One region of the Streptomyces sp. NPDC046862 genome, then DNA from elsewhere that is predicted to be linked to it. Evidence: riboswitches for the same ligand, from Rfam matches in the RefSeq annotation. Region 1 holds a riboswitch; each other region holds the start of a gene.
The links. A riboswitch is a leader RNA that binds a small molecule or an ion and turns the genes downstream of it on or off. The one in region 1 is predicted to bind cyclic di-AMP.
Positions count from the first base shown of each region.

Region 2: another riboswitch for cyclic di-AMP. It lies ahead of AB0959_RS22605 (NlpC/P60 family protein); the one in region 1 lies ahead of AB0959_RS05105 (C40 family peptidase).
Region 3: another riboswitch for cyclic di-AMP. It lies ahead of AB0959_RS22340 (NlpC/P60 family protein); the one in region 1 lies ahead of AB0959_RS05105 (C40 family peptidase).

Region 1 covers NZ_JBEYXP010000003.1:354,974-359,204, reverse strand. The annotation lists gene AB0959_RS05120 (helix-turn-helix transcriptional regulator) at 1-314, opposite strand, end outside; gene AB0959_RS05115 (ATP-binding protein) at 566-1,024, shown strand; gene AB0959_RS05110 (DUF6328 family protein) at 1,049-1,603, opposite strand; gene AB0959_RS05105 (C40 family peptidase) at 1,809-2,282, opposite strand; cyclic di-AMP (ydaO/yuaA leader) riboswitch at 2,286-2,488, opposite strand; gene AB0959_RS05100 (hypothetical protein) at 2,826-3,134, opposite strand; gene AB0959_RS05095 (ATP-dependent Clp protease proteolytic subunit) at 3,142-3,777, opposite strand; gene AB0959_RS05090 (hypothetical protein) at 3,953-4,231, opposite strand, start outside.
Region 2 covers NZ_JBEYXP010000020.1:5,213-9,443, forward strand. The annotation lists gene AB0959_RS22600 (YceI family protein) at 1-601, shown strand, start outside; gene AB0959_RS22605 (NlpC/P60 family protein) at 649-2,034, opposite strand; cyclic di-AMP (ydaO/yuaA leader) riboswitch at 2,046-2,217, opposite strand; gene AB0959_RS22610 (NAD(P)-binding domain-containing protein) at 2,447-3,136, shown strand; gene AB0959_RS22615 (DUF1876 domain-containing protein) at 3,264-3,521, shown strand; gene AB0959_RS22620 (hypothetical protein) at 3,659-3,790, opposite strand; gene AB0959_RS22625 (HAD-IC family P-type ATPase) at 3,889-4,231, opposite strand, start outside.
Region 3 covers NZ_JBEYXP010000019.1:122,630-126,860, reverse strand. The annotation lists gene AB0959_RS22345 (hypothetical protein) at 273-626, shown strand; gene AB0959_RS22340 (NlpC/P60 family protein) at 706-1,869, opposite strand; cyclic di-AMP (ydaO/yuaA leader) riboswitch at 1,878-2,049, opposite strand; gene pcrA (DNA helicase PcrA) at 2,459-4,231, shown strand, end outside.

The DNA.
Region 1 (4,231 bases):
AAGTCCCGGTACGTGGGAGGCAGCACCCCGCGGTAGGCGTGCCACCAGTTCTGCCGGCCGCCACCGCCGTCCTCGCCGCCCGCCAGGGCCAGCAGCAGTTCCCGCAACTCGGGATCCCGGACGTCGTACGCGTCGAGCAGGCGGCGCACGTCGGCCGGTTTCACTCCACTGGAGCCGGTCTCGATGCGGCTCACCTTCGACTGGTGCCAGCCGACGAGGCGCGCCGCCTCGATGCTGGTGAGGCCGACGCGGGTGCGCAGGTCACGCAATTCCGTGCCGAGTTTGCGTCGGCGCACCGCAGGACCGTACTGCATGGGTCGTCTCCTTCCGCCCGGCCGCGGTGCCGGGGGCGACGGTAGAGGATGGACCGAAAGGCCCGCCCAAATACGGTCGGTCGTCGGAGAGTTCACCGCTTCGAGCGACAGATATATGCATATCTTGGTGGATCGGCACCGCGACGGCCCTGGTGATGGCAATCTGGCGCGAAGCACCAGTCCGGGACCGTACTCGAATCCATCCGGCTCCGTGTCGGACTCCGGTCCCGTGGGAAAGGGACGACGTCGCCATGGCAGACCATCAGGAAGCATCCGTCACTCTGCCGAGCGATCCAGCCTCGGTCTCCGCGGCTCGCACATACGTCGCCACCGTGCTGGCCGAATGGGGCCTGCCGAGCGACGCGGAAGTCGCGGACACCGTACGGCTGATCGTGTCCGAACTCGCCACCAACGCCGTCCAGCACACGTTCGGGCAGTCACCCACGTTCACCGTGGACATCGCGCTCGACCGTGACGAGCAGCTGCGGATCGGCGTCACCGACAGCCACCCGCGCTTTCCGAAACGTTTGCCCGCGGCCGTTCAGCAGGACAACGGCCGGGGCCTGGTCATCATCCGCTGGCTGACCGCCGAGTGCGGCGGCAGACTCAGCGTCAGACCAACCCGGGAGGGCGGCAAGACGGTGGCCATCGAACTGCCGTGGACGATCCCCGTCCAGCCGGTCACCGCCGCGGGGCAGAAAGATCCCTGAGCGGACGGGCCCGCGACCAGGGCCTCACCGGTCTCCGGGCGGCACCGCTTCGGGAGACCGTTCGGGAGACCGTGTGGATGTGGCGGCAGCGTCCCCGCGGAGGCCGGACCGCCGTACGAAGCGGGGCAGCACCCACCACAACGCGACACAGGCGCCGAACGTGCCGGCCCCGGCGGCGACACCGGCGCTCCGCTCCAGGGTCACGTCCACGACGAGCAGCACCGACCCGGTGAACGCCAGCATGAGCACACCCAGGCCGACGGTGGCCAGCCGGGAGGAGACCTGGACTATGAGCGGCTTGGCGTTCTGCTGGAAGAGCGAGCGGTGCAGCGCGGCCGGGGCCGTGAAGAGCGCCGCCGCGAGGACCGCCAGCAGCAGTGTGGTGACGTAGGTGACGCGCTGGACCGTGTCGAGGGACGGGAAGCGCGGGGTGAACGCCAGGGTCAGCAGGAAGGCGAAGAGGATCTGCACACCGGTCTGGGTGACGCGCAGCTCCTGGAGCAGCTCGACGAAGTTGCGGTCGGCTCTCTCCAGGGGTGTCTCGTTGCGTCCCCGGTGGGCACTCTGGTTGTCGGACATGGATGAACGAGTAACCATCCCGGCCCGCGTCACGCACCGGGAGGCGCCGGCCGGGCACGTCACGTCACGGGCCGGGCCCCCGGTGCGGGACGGTCAGGTCCCGGCGAGGCGGCTGGGCCCACGCGAGGCGCTGGGCCCCGCGCGGGACCGCCGCTGGACCCCGAGGGGCGACGGCTGCCCTCACCGCCGTCGCCCCTCGGGCGGGTCAGCGGACCCGGCCGTACCAGACGCTCTTCGTCCAGATCTTCTCTCGCTTCACGACCTCTCCGCTCTTCGGGGAGTGCCAGATCTTGCCCTTCCCGGCGTAGATGCCGACGTGGTAGACGCTCGAGCCCGAGTGGAAGAAGACGAGGTCTCCGGCCTTGCGGCTCTTGGCGGAGATGTGCTTCGTCTTGTTGTACTGCGCCTGGGCCGTACGGGGGAGCTTCTTACCCGCCTTCTTGAACGAGTACAGCGTCAGCCCGGAGCAGTCGAACCTCTTGGGGCCCGTGCCACCCCACTTGTAGGGCGAGCCCTTCTTGGACGCCGCGACCTGCAAGGCCTTGGTCGCCGGGGCGGCCGCCTCCGCGTCTGACGCGACGCCAGGGGCCACGATGCTGCCGCCCACTGCGGCGATGGTGAGAGCCGAGGCCGTACCGGCCCGGACCATGAGCGACGGGACACGATTGAGCGCAGTCATGCGCAACCCTTCGTCAGCCGCCTGTGAAGGATGACCTGTCGGATTCGGGCTGGCGAAGTTGCCCGGCCGCGTTGCCGCGGCTTCACCCCAAGGGCTGCTCGGAACTGACGCTCCGGCGACCCGTCGTGCTTGGGTCCTCCACTCCTGCCGATCCACTCCTGTCGACCGGTCATCCGGGCGGCGGCAGGATTCGGCGTCCGCCCGGACCGCCCCGCCGCGGTGGCGGGGGCTTGTCGTCAGGTACGGATCTTGACGCACGAATGTCCAAAACGGCGAACGGAATCGGCAGTTTGTGGGGTTACTCACCACTCACCCGTTCGGGTGGACAGCCATTCCCACGCCCGGGAGTCAAGGAGGCCGACGAGCGCCGGACCAGCGAAGAAACAGTCGATTCCGCCGTTGTGGTACGCGGGTTGCGCAACTTTCCTGGGCCCGAGAAGGGATCGAAATCTGCCCCGTTCGTCGGTACGTCCTCTGGTCCGTTCGAGATCCGGACCGGACGCCTCGTCAGTTCGGCACGCGACCCGGATCCGTGCCGGTGCGTCAGCCCTCCGGTTCGGGAGGCAGTGCTATGCGTGCCGTACGACGCTCACCGTCGAGGACCCGCAGGGCCCGCGCGAGAGTCGGTGCGTGCACCTCGTTCTCACCCCGGGTGTGCATCAGTTCGAGCGCGGCGCGCAGGGCCGTCGCCTTGGCGACCAGGGCCTGGGCGGCGCGCAGCCCGCGGTAGGTGTCGCCGGGGCGGGCCGGGTTGATCCGGCCGAGCAGGTCCACCACGTCGAGGTAGCGGTCGATCAACTCTGCCTCGGCGCGGGTGAGCGCGGGCAGCGGCGGCAGGTCCGGTGGGAGCATCGACGGCTCACCTCGCGCCGGGCAGGTCGCGCGAGGTCCTCCGGCTGGGGATGATCCGGTCCACCAGGCCGTACTCCATGGCCGCCTTGGCGTCCAGGATCTTGTCCCGCTCGATGTCGTCGCTCACCCGCTCGGCGCTCTGACCGGTGTGCCGGGCGAGTATCTCCTCCAGCTTCCGGCGGTTGCGCATCAACTCGTCGGCCTGGATGGCCAGATCGGACGCCTGCCCCTGGATCGGCTCGTGGAGCGAGGGCTGGTGGATCAGCACGCGGGCGCCCGGCAGCGCCGACCGCTTGCCCGGGGTGCCGGCGGCCAGCAGCACCGCGGCGGCCGACGCCGCCTGGCCCAGGCAGACGGTCTCCACGTCGCAGGTGACGTACTGGATCGTGTCGTAGAGGGCCGTCATCGCGGTGAACGAGCCGCCCGGCGAGTTGATGTAGAGCGAGATGTCCCGGTCCGGCGCGGCGTGCTCCAGATACATGAACTGAGCCATCACGTCGTTCGCCGACGTGTTGTCGATCGCCGTCCCGAGGAACACGATCCGCTCCTCCAGCAGCTTCGAGTACGGATCCATCGTCCTGAGGCCCGCACTCGTGCGTTCGGTGAACTCCGGCAGGACGTAGCGGGCGGACGGTCGGCTCATGGCGGGCGCCTCCTCTGATCGAGTTCTGTAAAAAATGTACAGGACGTACGTCTCTGTGGTCAGAGGGGCGGGGCACGCTGAGAGCGAAACCAGGGCGGGGCCTCGCCGGGCGTGGACATGGCAGCGCCCCGGACCGGAGCGGTCCGGGGCGCCCTGGGGCTGAGCGTGCCGGGGGTCAGTTGATCGCGACGGGGGCGGGTCTGCCCCTGAAGGTGATCGGTGACCAGCCGTGCGACATGACGAGCTCGTTCAGGGCGTTCGCGATATCCAGCTCCGTGAGCCGGTACGGCTCGGGTGCGTGTTGGGCGCTCAGGAGCGTGAAACTGATCTCGACGGTGGTGTCGGAGTCGGGCAGGGCGACGCTGCCGCGGAACTCGGTGCCGGGCGGGAACTCGACCGCCGCCGAGTCGCTCGTGCTCGCTCCGTCCTCCTCGGCCTGTGCCGCCCCTGCCGA
Region 2 (4,231 bases), on a different contig from region 1:
GACGCTGATCGACGGAACATACCGCCTCGGGCCTCCGGCCGGCCGCCTCTTGATCAGGACCGGGCGCGCCGGGCTGGGCCGCAGGGCAGGACACGACCTCACCATCGAGGCCACCCGATGGTCCGGCGAAGCGGTGGTGGCCGTCGGCGAACCGGACAGGTCGTCGGTGAACGTGACGGTCGAAACGGGATCGCTGGAGATCCTGGAGGGAACGGGCGGGCTCAAGGCACTCACCGATGCCGACCGGGCCGAGATCAAACGGACGCTTGCCGGCGCGGCCCTGCTGCACACCGCGGGACACCCCACGATCACCTTCCGCTCCACCCGCGTCACCGGAACGCCGCAGTCCTTCGAGATCACCGGGGACCTCACCGTCAAAGGACGGACCCGCCCTGTGACGGTGCACGGGACGGCGCACGGGAACGGCAGTGACGACGGGCTCCTGCGATGCTGGGCGACCGTCACGCAGTCGACCTGGGGTATCAAGCCCTACACCGCGTTCCTCGGCGCGTTGCGGCTGGCCGACGACGTCCGGATGGAGTTCGAGGCGGTCGGGCTCGAACCGGCGGGCGGGCTCGAAGCAGCGGAAGGGCTCGGGTAGGCACCGCGGGCGCACGTCACGGCGGCCCACCCGAGCCCCGCGCTTCGTCACACGGGCCGCACCACGCTGTGGATCGCCGACTCCCCCGCGTAGAGGATCGGGTCCTCGCGCACGTGGGGTCCCTGACTCGGTGCGTGGACCATCATGCCGTTGCCGACGCAGATGCCGACGTGGCCGGCGTTGTCGGTGAAGAACACCAGGTCGCCGGGCTGAACGTCCGACAGGGCGATCGCACTGCCGGCGTACGCCTGGTCCTGGGCGGTACGCGGGAGCGTCACCCCGGCGGTCTTCCAGGCGGCCCGGGTGAGGCTGGAACAGTCGTACGACCCCGGTCCGGTCGCGCCCCAGACGCATGGCTTGCCGATCTGCGCGCGGGCGAATTCGACTGCCGCCATGGCCTTCCCGCCGGCCCCGGTGACCGGTGCGCCGACAGCGCCGGAGGTTCCAACGGTGCGGAGCGCGCCAGAGGTACCGAGGTCGCCAAGGGCGCCGACGGCAAGACCCGCGCCGAGGGACGGGTCCGTCCCCGCGGGCCAGTCCGTGCCGGGAGACATGACCGTACCGGCAGACGTGGTCGTCCCGGGAGACATGACCGTACTGGTGGACATGGCGGCGCCGGGAGACATGACCGTACCGGTGGACATGACGGCGCCGAAGCCGGACGGGCCCTGTCCCTGCCAGTCGGCCTCGACCTCGGCCACGTGGCGAGCCTGTTGCGCCGTCGCGTGCCAGGCGTCATCGGCCGGCGGCAACTCGATCGACGCCCACGGCGTACTCCACTGCGCGACGTGTCCGGAGAGCAACTCCCGGGCCGCGGCGAGCTTCCTCCGGTTCTTGTCCTTGGCTGCCCTCAGCGAGGACTGCCGGGTCTCATCGGCGGACGCCGGCCGGGCCGCCGAGGCCTTCCGCCCGGTCTCCGGCGCGGCCGGCAGACCGGCCAGGGGTCCCGCGGTGAGTCCCGCCGCGGGAACGGCGGTCAACTCGGTCGCAGGTCCGGCGGGCAGCTCCGCCAGTGGTGCGGCGGGCAGCTCCGCCACTGGTCCCGGGGCCGTCTCCGCGGCAGGTCCCGCCGTCAGCTCCGGAAGGCCCCGGCCTCCAGGTTCCCGCGCACGGTCGGGGCGCACGTCGTCGGGGCGCATGGCCGGGAGCGAGGGCCGGGCCTCGGGCAGGCGGTCCGGCCTGAGTTCCGGTGGCAGCACGGCGGGGACCGTCGGGCCCAGCTTCGCGCGGGCCACGTCGAACCAGGGCTTCACGATGTCGTCGAGGGCGGGATCCATGCGCCCGCGCCCGGCGCCGGGCACGGGCGCGACACGCGTACGCCGCCCCGAGGCCATCGCACGCGTCGCGTTGAAGTTCCCGGTGTCGGTCTCGGCCCGGTCGTAGAGGTTGTGGATCCTCTGCTGGACTTCTGCGCGGCTCGGCTCTTGCGCCATGGGGACGTACTCACTCCTTCCATCCACCGCCTACCGAGTTAGCTGTCGGGTTCGGGCGGATGTCTCCGGAAGGTGTGCCCTACGGTCACCACCCGGTGGGCAGTCGACCGATTCACCCCAATGTCGGTTGGGTCCCCGGTTCCGGCTTCCGCGACGGTGCACCGGATTCGGCGGAGGCCACGCGACCCGACGAGGTTCGCCGGACGGAGTCGTGTGGCCTACCCATTAACTTAGCCAACTTGTGTTCCTTGTGTGAAGATCGGAGCGCGAAATGCCCGTTCCGTCAGTGTGACGTTCACCCCAACACTCCGGGCCGCTCCCGCACTTGACCTGGGCGGCCTGCTTGCCTGGACCACACGACCGGTACGACCACGGTCCCGCCACGGGCCCACCACGGAAAGGACCTGCCCCCATGCGTTACGCCGTCCTCGGCACCGGCATCGTCGGCCGCACGATCACCGCCAAGCTGACCTCCCTGGGTCACGAGGTCACCATCGGCACCCGCGACCCCGCCACCACCCTCGCCCGCACCGAGCCGGACGCCATGGGCAACGAGCCGTTCGCCACCTGGCACTCGGCCCACTCCGACGTGCCGCTGCGGACCTTCGCCGAAGCCGCCGACTTCGGCGAGACGGTGGTCAACACGACCGCGGGCGCCGCCACGCTCGACGCACTCGACGCGGCGGGCGGCGACGCCCTGGCGGGCAAGGTACTCATCGACATCACGAACGCGCTCGACTTCTCCCAGGGCATGCCGCCCACGCTGAACCCGGTCAACACCGACAGCCTCGGAGAGCGGATCCAGCGCGCCTTCCCCGGTGCCCGGGTCGTCAAGACCCTCAACACCGTGAACTGCCTCGTCATGGTCGAGCCCGGCCGGGTCGCGGGAGCGCACAACGTCTTCGTCTCCGGCGACGACACGGGAGCCAAGAGGCAGGTCACCGAGTTGCTGATCTCCTTCGGCTGGCCCGAGGGCGACATCATCGACCTCGGCGGCATCGAGACCGCCCGGGGCGCCGAGATGCTCCTGCCTCTCTGGCTGCGTCTGTACGGGACCCTGGGCCACGCCGACTTCAACTTCCACATCCAGGGCGCCCGCTGACCACCACCGAACCGAACACTCGATCGACTGGACCGGGCGCGAGAGCAGGCGCAGGCTGAGGAGACGGGGAAGGAGACACAGGCAGAGACACACAGACTCAGAGGCAGATCAACCAGGAGTGATCAGGATGGAAGACAAGCAGTGGACCGTCCAGATCCACATCACCGAGGACGGCGACGACACCCAGGCACGCGCCGTGCTGACGACCCCGGACACCTCCACGGTCACGGGACGGGGCGCGGCCAGGCGCAACCCGGTCGACCGGCCCGTCCCGGAGATCGGTGACGAGCTCGCCGCCAGCCGCGCACTGGAGGATCTGGCGATCCGGCTGCACGACGTCGCCTCCGACGACATCGTCCAGCTGACCGGGCCCGTCGAACAGTGACGGCACCCCCTCCCACCGGGGGCTCTCACCCCACGGGCCGCGGGTGATTGTGCCGAGCGGACGCCGCACCGGCCTGCTGGGCACATTGGTCGGCGGGGCCTGGCGGGGGGCCATGAGCGGAGCGCCGCGTCCAGCGCTCAGGCAGCGGCCGCTGCCGGGCGCCGGCCGGCCACGTAGGTCTTCCAGAGCTGGATGAGCAGACGCATGACGATCGCCTCGATCACGGCGACCGCCACCTTGGTGAGGAGCGGGGCGAGCAGGTGCGACACAGCGGGCGGCCTTTCTTGTGCGTGCAGGTCCGTACCGCTCCTTTGTGCGGGCCCGGTGCTTCGTGCGGCCGCTGTTCTGGTGGCGACAGGGTTAACTGTCAGTGACGTCGGGGGGTGACGGCTTCCAGCGCGGCCGGCAGCAGGACGGATCCCGCTGCCGCCGTCAGACCGATGGTCCATCCCGCCGGACCGAGGGGCCGGCTGCCGAAGAAGTGGCTGAGGCCGGGGACGGACACCACGAGGACGAGTGCCACGAGCGACCCCACCGCGGCGAGGGCGACGAGGGGATCGCGGCCCGCGTCCGTGAGCGTCTGCAGGAGCTGGGAGGCCACGAGGGCGACCAGGGCGACCGTGCCGGCCCGCGCCCGTGTGCCCGTCATCCGGGCGACGATCCACGCGCTGCCCGCCGCGGCGGTGGTGATGGTGGCGCGCAGGCGGAGG
Region 3 (4,231 bases), on a different contig from region 1:
GGAATTGGTGTGGACGGACCGTCGGGTGACCGTATGCGACCGCGATCCCCGCCTGGCGTCACCGACTTCACGCAGAGCGATGACCGATGCGGTGGTTATGCGCCAACGGGTGGCCGAGCGGTGCTATGGAGGCGCAGATGGCGCCTATCTGGCGCCTATGGCGTCTATCTGGAGGCGCATATGGAGGCGCGCAGACGCAGCCCATGCTCGGCGGCGGAAGCCGGGGCCCCGGTGCCCGGCCGGGCGAGGGCTCCTGGTTAGGCTCCGGCTCCATGGACGTACTCATCCATCTCTTCGTCGCCCTGCACATCATCGGCATAGCCTCCCTCCTGGGCGGATTTCTCACCCAGGTGAAGGCGATGGGTCAGGGGGCGGCCCGTTTCGTGCCCGCCATGCTGCACGGCGCGCTGACGATGCTCATCACCGGCGCCGTCCTGGTAGGCCTCAACCAGGCCGACGATCAGCCGGTCAACAACATCAAGATCGGCGTGAAGCTGGCCCTGCTGGTCGTGATCCTCGGGCTCGTCTATGTGAAGCGCGACGAGGAGCGGGTGGAGAAGGGACTGTTCGGCCTCGTGGGCGCCCTGACCACGGTGAACATCTTCATCGCGGTGCTCTGGACCTGACAGCCACCAGTCCGGCCCTGGCCGTCGGCGAGAAGCCGAGCGCCGACCAGGGCCGGAGGGGTGGTCGTTACGCCGACCGTTACGCCGGCCGCACCACGCTGTGGATCGCCGACTCCCCGTCGTAGAAGATCGACTCCTCGCGGACGTAGGCCCCCGGCTTGGGCGCGTGGATCATCATGCCGTTGCCGATGTAGAGGCCGACGTGGCTGATGTCGTCGTAGAAGAAGACGAGGTCACCGGGTCGGGCGTCGGCGAGAGCGACGGTCCTGCCCGCGTTGACCTGGTCGTACGTGGTGCGCGGCAGGTCGACGCCGGCGGCCTTCCAGGCGGCCTGGGTGAGGCCGGAGCAGTCGTACGAGTCGGGGCCGGTCGCGCCCCAGACGTAGGGCTTGCCGATCTGGACGCGGGCGAACGCGAGGGCCTTGGCGGCCTTCGTGGCGTAGGTGGAGTCCTCGGCCGGAGCCTCGACCGTGGAGGTGCTGCCTGCTGTCTGCTCCTGCGCCGCCTGCTGCTGCGCGGCCTGCTGCTTCTCCGCCTCGGCCGCCTGCTGCCGCGCCAGCTCCGCCGCCCGGCGATCGGCCTCCTCCTGCTTCTCCTTCTCGATCGCCGCGAGGCGGGCCTTCTCCTCGGCGGTCAGCTTCGTCAGCAGCTCACGGGCCTCGGTGAGCTTCGTCTGGACCTGCGCCTTGGACGACTTCAGCGTGGCCTGGGAGTCCGTGAGCGACGCGAGGCTCTCGGTGGCCTCCTGGCGCTTCTGTGCCGTCTCCGTCTGCTGCGTGATGTAGTCGTCGACCACGTCCTTCTGACGTTCCGTCAAGCGGTCCATCAACTGGGTCTGGTCGAAGTAGTCCTGCGGGTTGTCCGCCAGCAGCATCGCCGCCGTGTCCGGGGAGGCGGCGCCCGTCCGGTACTGGGCGGCGGCGAACGAACCCAGCCGCTCCCGGGCCTCGTTGAGCTTCTCCGTGCGCTGGGCGACATCGTCGAGGAGCGTGGAGACACGCTTCTTCTGCTTGGTCGTCCTCTCCTCGGCCGCGTTGTACTTCTCGGTCGCCGACTCGGCCTGGCGGTAGAGGTCGCCGACCTTCTTCTCGACCTCTTCGAGGCTCGGTTTGTCGTCGGTCGAGGGCGCGGCGTTCGCCGTCTGGGAGAACAGGGCCATGGACGTCAGTGCCGCCGTCGCCAGGGCGGGCGTCCGTATGCCTGTGCGCGTCCGGGCAGGACGCGGCTTTCGGTGCGGCGCCATGAAAGGCGGGCTCCTTCCGTTGTCCGCCTACCGAGTTAGCTGTCGGGTTCGGGCGCTTGCGTCGGAAGGTGTGCCCTACGGTCCGTGCCGCGTACGGCAGGTGGACCGATTCACCCCAAGGTCGGTGGGTCCCCGGCTCCGGCTCCCGTGAGGGTGCGCCGGACTCGGCGGAGGACGCCCGGCCCGGCGACGTTCGCCGGTTGTGTCGAGCGGCCCACAAGAACGCTAGCCAACTCGTGTGGCCTCTGTGAAGGTTGATGCGCGATATGCCCGATACGTTTTCGTGACCTTGACTCAGGACGTCGCGGATCGTGGCGAATCCAAGGGGATATAGGGGGACTCGTTCGTGGTGCGAGCTCTGCCCTTCTTGGCTTCTTTGGTGGTGAACGGGTGTTTTGGTGGGCGAGGTGACACGTGCGCTCACGCGTGCTCACGTGTGCGGCACGGTCACGAGTGGTGACGATGCGAACCTGGACGGTGAGGATCGCCCCGGCGATCGGCTCCGGAAGATCGCCGACCGGACGGGGAGAGGGTCGAGTTCGCGGGGTGGCCCCTCGCTGTCGGTGGGGCGGCCTAGACTCGGAGAGCGATGAGCAGCCTCTTTGACGACAGCTTCCTGGCGGACCTCAAGGCCCCGCGGGCCCACGAGGAAGAGCCCCCGCCGCCGCCCGAGGACGAGCACGTGCCGGAGCCCGTTCCGGACGACCTGTTCGGCGGCCGGTTCGACGTGCCACCGGACAGGGACGCGTACTACCGCGACGGCGCCCCGCGCCCCGCGGTGGACCCGGCCACGCTCCTGGAGGGGCTGAACGAGAACCAGCGTGCGGCAGTCGTCCACTCCGGCTCGCCCCTGCTCATCGTGGCCGGTGCCGGCTCCGGCAAGACCCGCGTGCTCACGCACCGCATCGCCCACCTCCTCGGCGAGCGGCACGTCCACCCGGGCCAGATCCTCGCTATCACCTTCACCAACAAGGCCGCGGGCGAGATGAAGGAGCGCGTCGAGCAGCTCGTCGGCCCGCGGGCGAACGCGATGTGGGTGATGACGTTCCACAGCGCCTGCGTGCGGATCCTGCGGCGGGAGAGCAAGAGGCTCGGCTTCACGTCGTCCTTCTCGATCTACGACGCCGCCGACAGCAAGCGGCTCATGGCGCTGGTCTGCCGCGACCTGGACCTCGACCCCAAGCGCTTCCCGCCGAAGTCCTTCAGCGCCAAGATCAGCAACCTCAAGAACGAGCTGATCGACGAGGAGGACTTCGCCGCCCAGGCCACCGACGGCTTCGAGAAGACCCTCGCCCAGGCGTACGCGCTCTACCAGTCGCGGCTGCGCGAGGCCAACGCCCTCGACTTCGACGACCTGATCATGACGACGGTCAACCTGCTCCGCGCCTTCCCCGACGTCGCCGAGCACTACCGCCGCCGCTTCCGCCACGTGCTCGTCGACGAGTACCAGGACACCAACCACGCCCAGTACGCCCTCGTACGGGAACTCGTCGGCACCTCCGAGCACCCCGTGGACGTGCCGCCCGGCGCGGACGACCTCCAGCCCGCCGAGCTGTGCGTCGTGGGTGACGCCGACCAGTCGATCTACGCCTTCCGCGGCGCCACCATCCGCAACATCCTCCAGTTCGAGGAGGACTACCCGGACGCGACGACGATCCTGCTCGAGCAGAACTACCGCTCCACGCAGACGATCCTGAGCGCGGCCAACGCGGTCATCGAGCGCAACGAGTCCCGCCGCCCCAAGAACCTCTGGACCAACGCCGGAGAGGGCGCCCGCATCACCGGCTACGTGGCGGACACCGAGCATGACGAGGCACAGTTCGTCGCCGACGAGATAGACCGTCTGACGGACGCGGGCGACGCGAAGGCCGGCGACGTCGCCGTCTTCTACCGGACGAACGCCCAGTCCCGTGTCTTCGAAGAGATCTTCATCCGCGTCGGCCTGCCCTACAAGGTCGTCGGCGGCGTCCGCTTCTACGAGCGCAAGGAGGTCCGGGACGTCCTGGCCTACCTCAGGGTCCTGGCGAACCCGGAGGACTCGGTCCCGATGCGCCGCATCCTCAACGTCCCCAAGCGCGGCATCGGCGAGCGCGCCGAGGCGATGATCGACGCCCTCGCCCAGCGCGAGAAGATCAGCTTCTCGCAGGCCCTGCGCCGCGTGGACGAGGCGTACGGCATGGCGGCCCGCTCCACGAACGCCGTCAAACGGTTCAACACGCTCATGGAGGACCTGCGCACGATCGTCGACTCGGGCGCCGGCCCGGCCATGGTCCTGGAGGCGATCCTCGAACGCACCGGCTACCTGGCGGAGTTGCAGGCCTCGACCGACCCCCAGGACGAGACCCGCATCGAGAACCTCCAG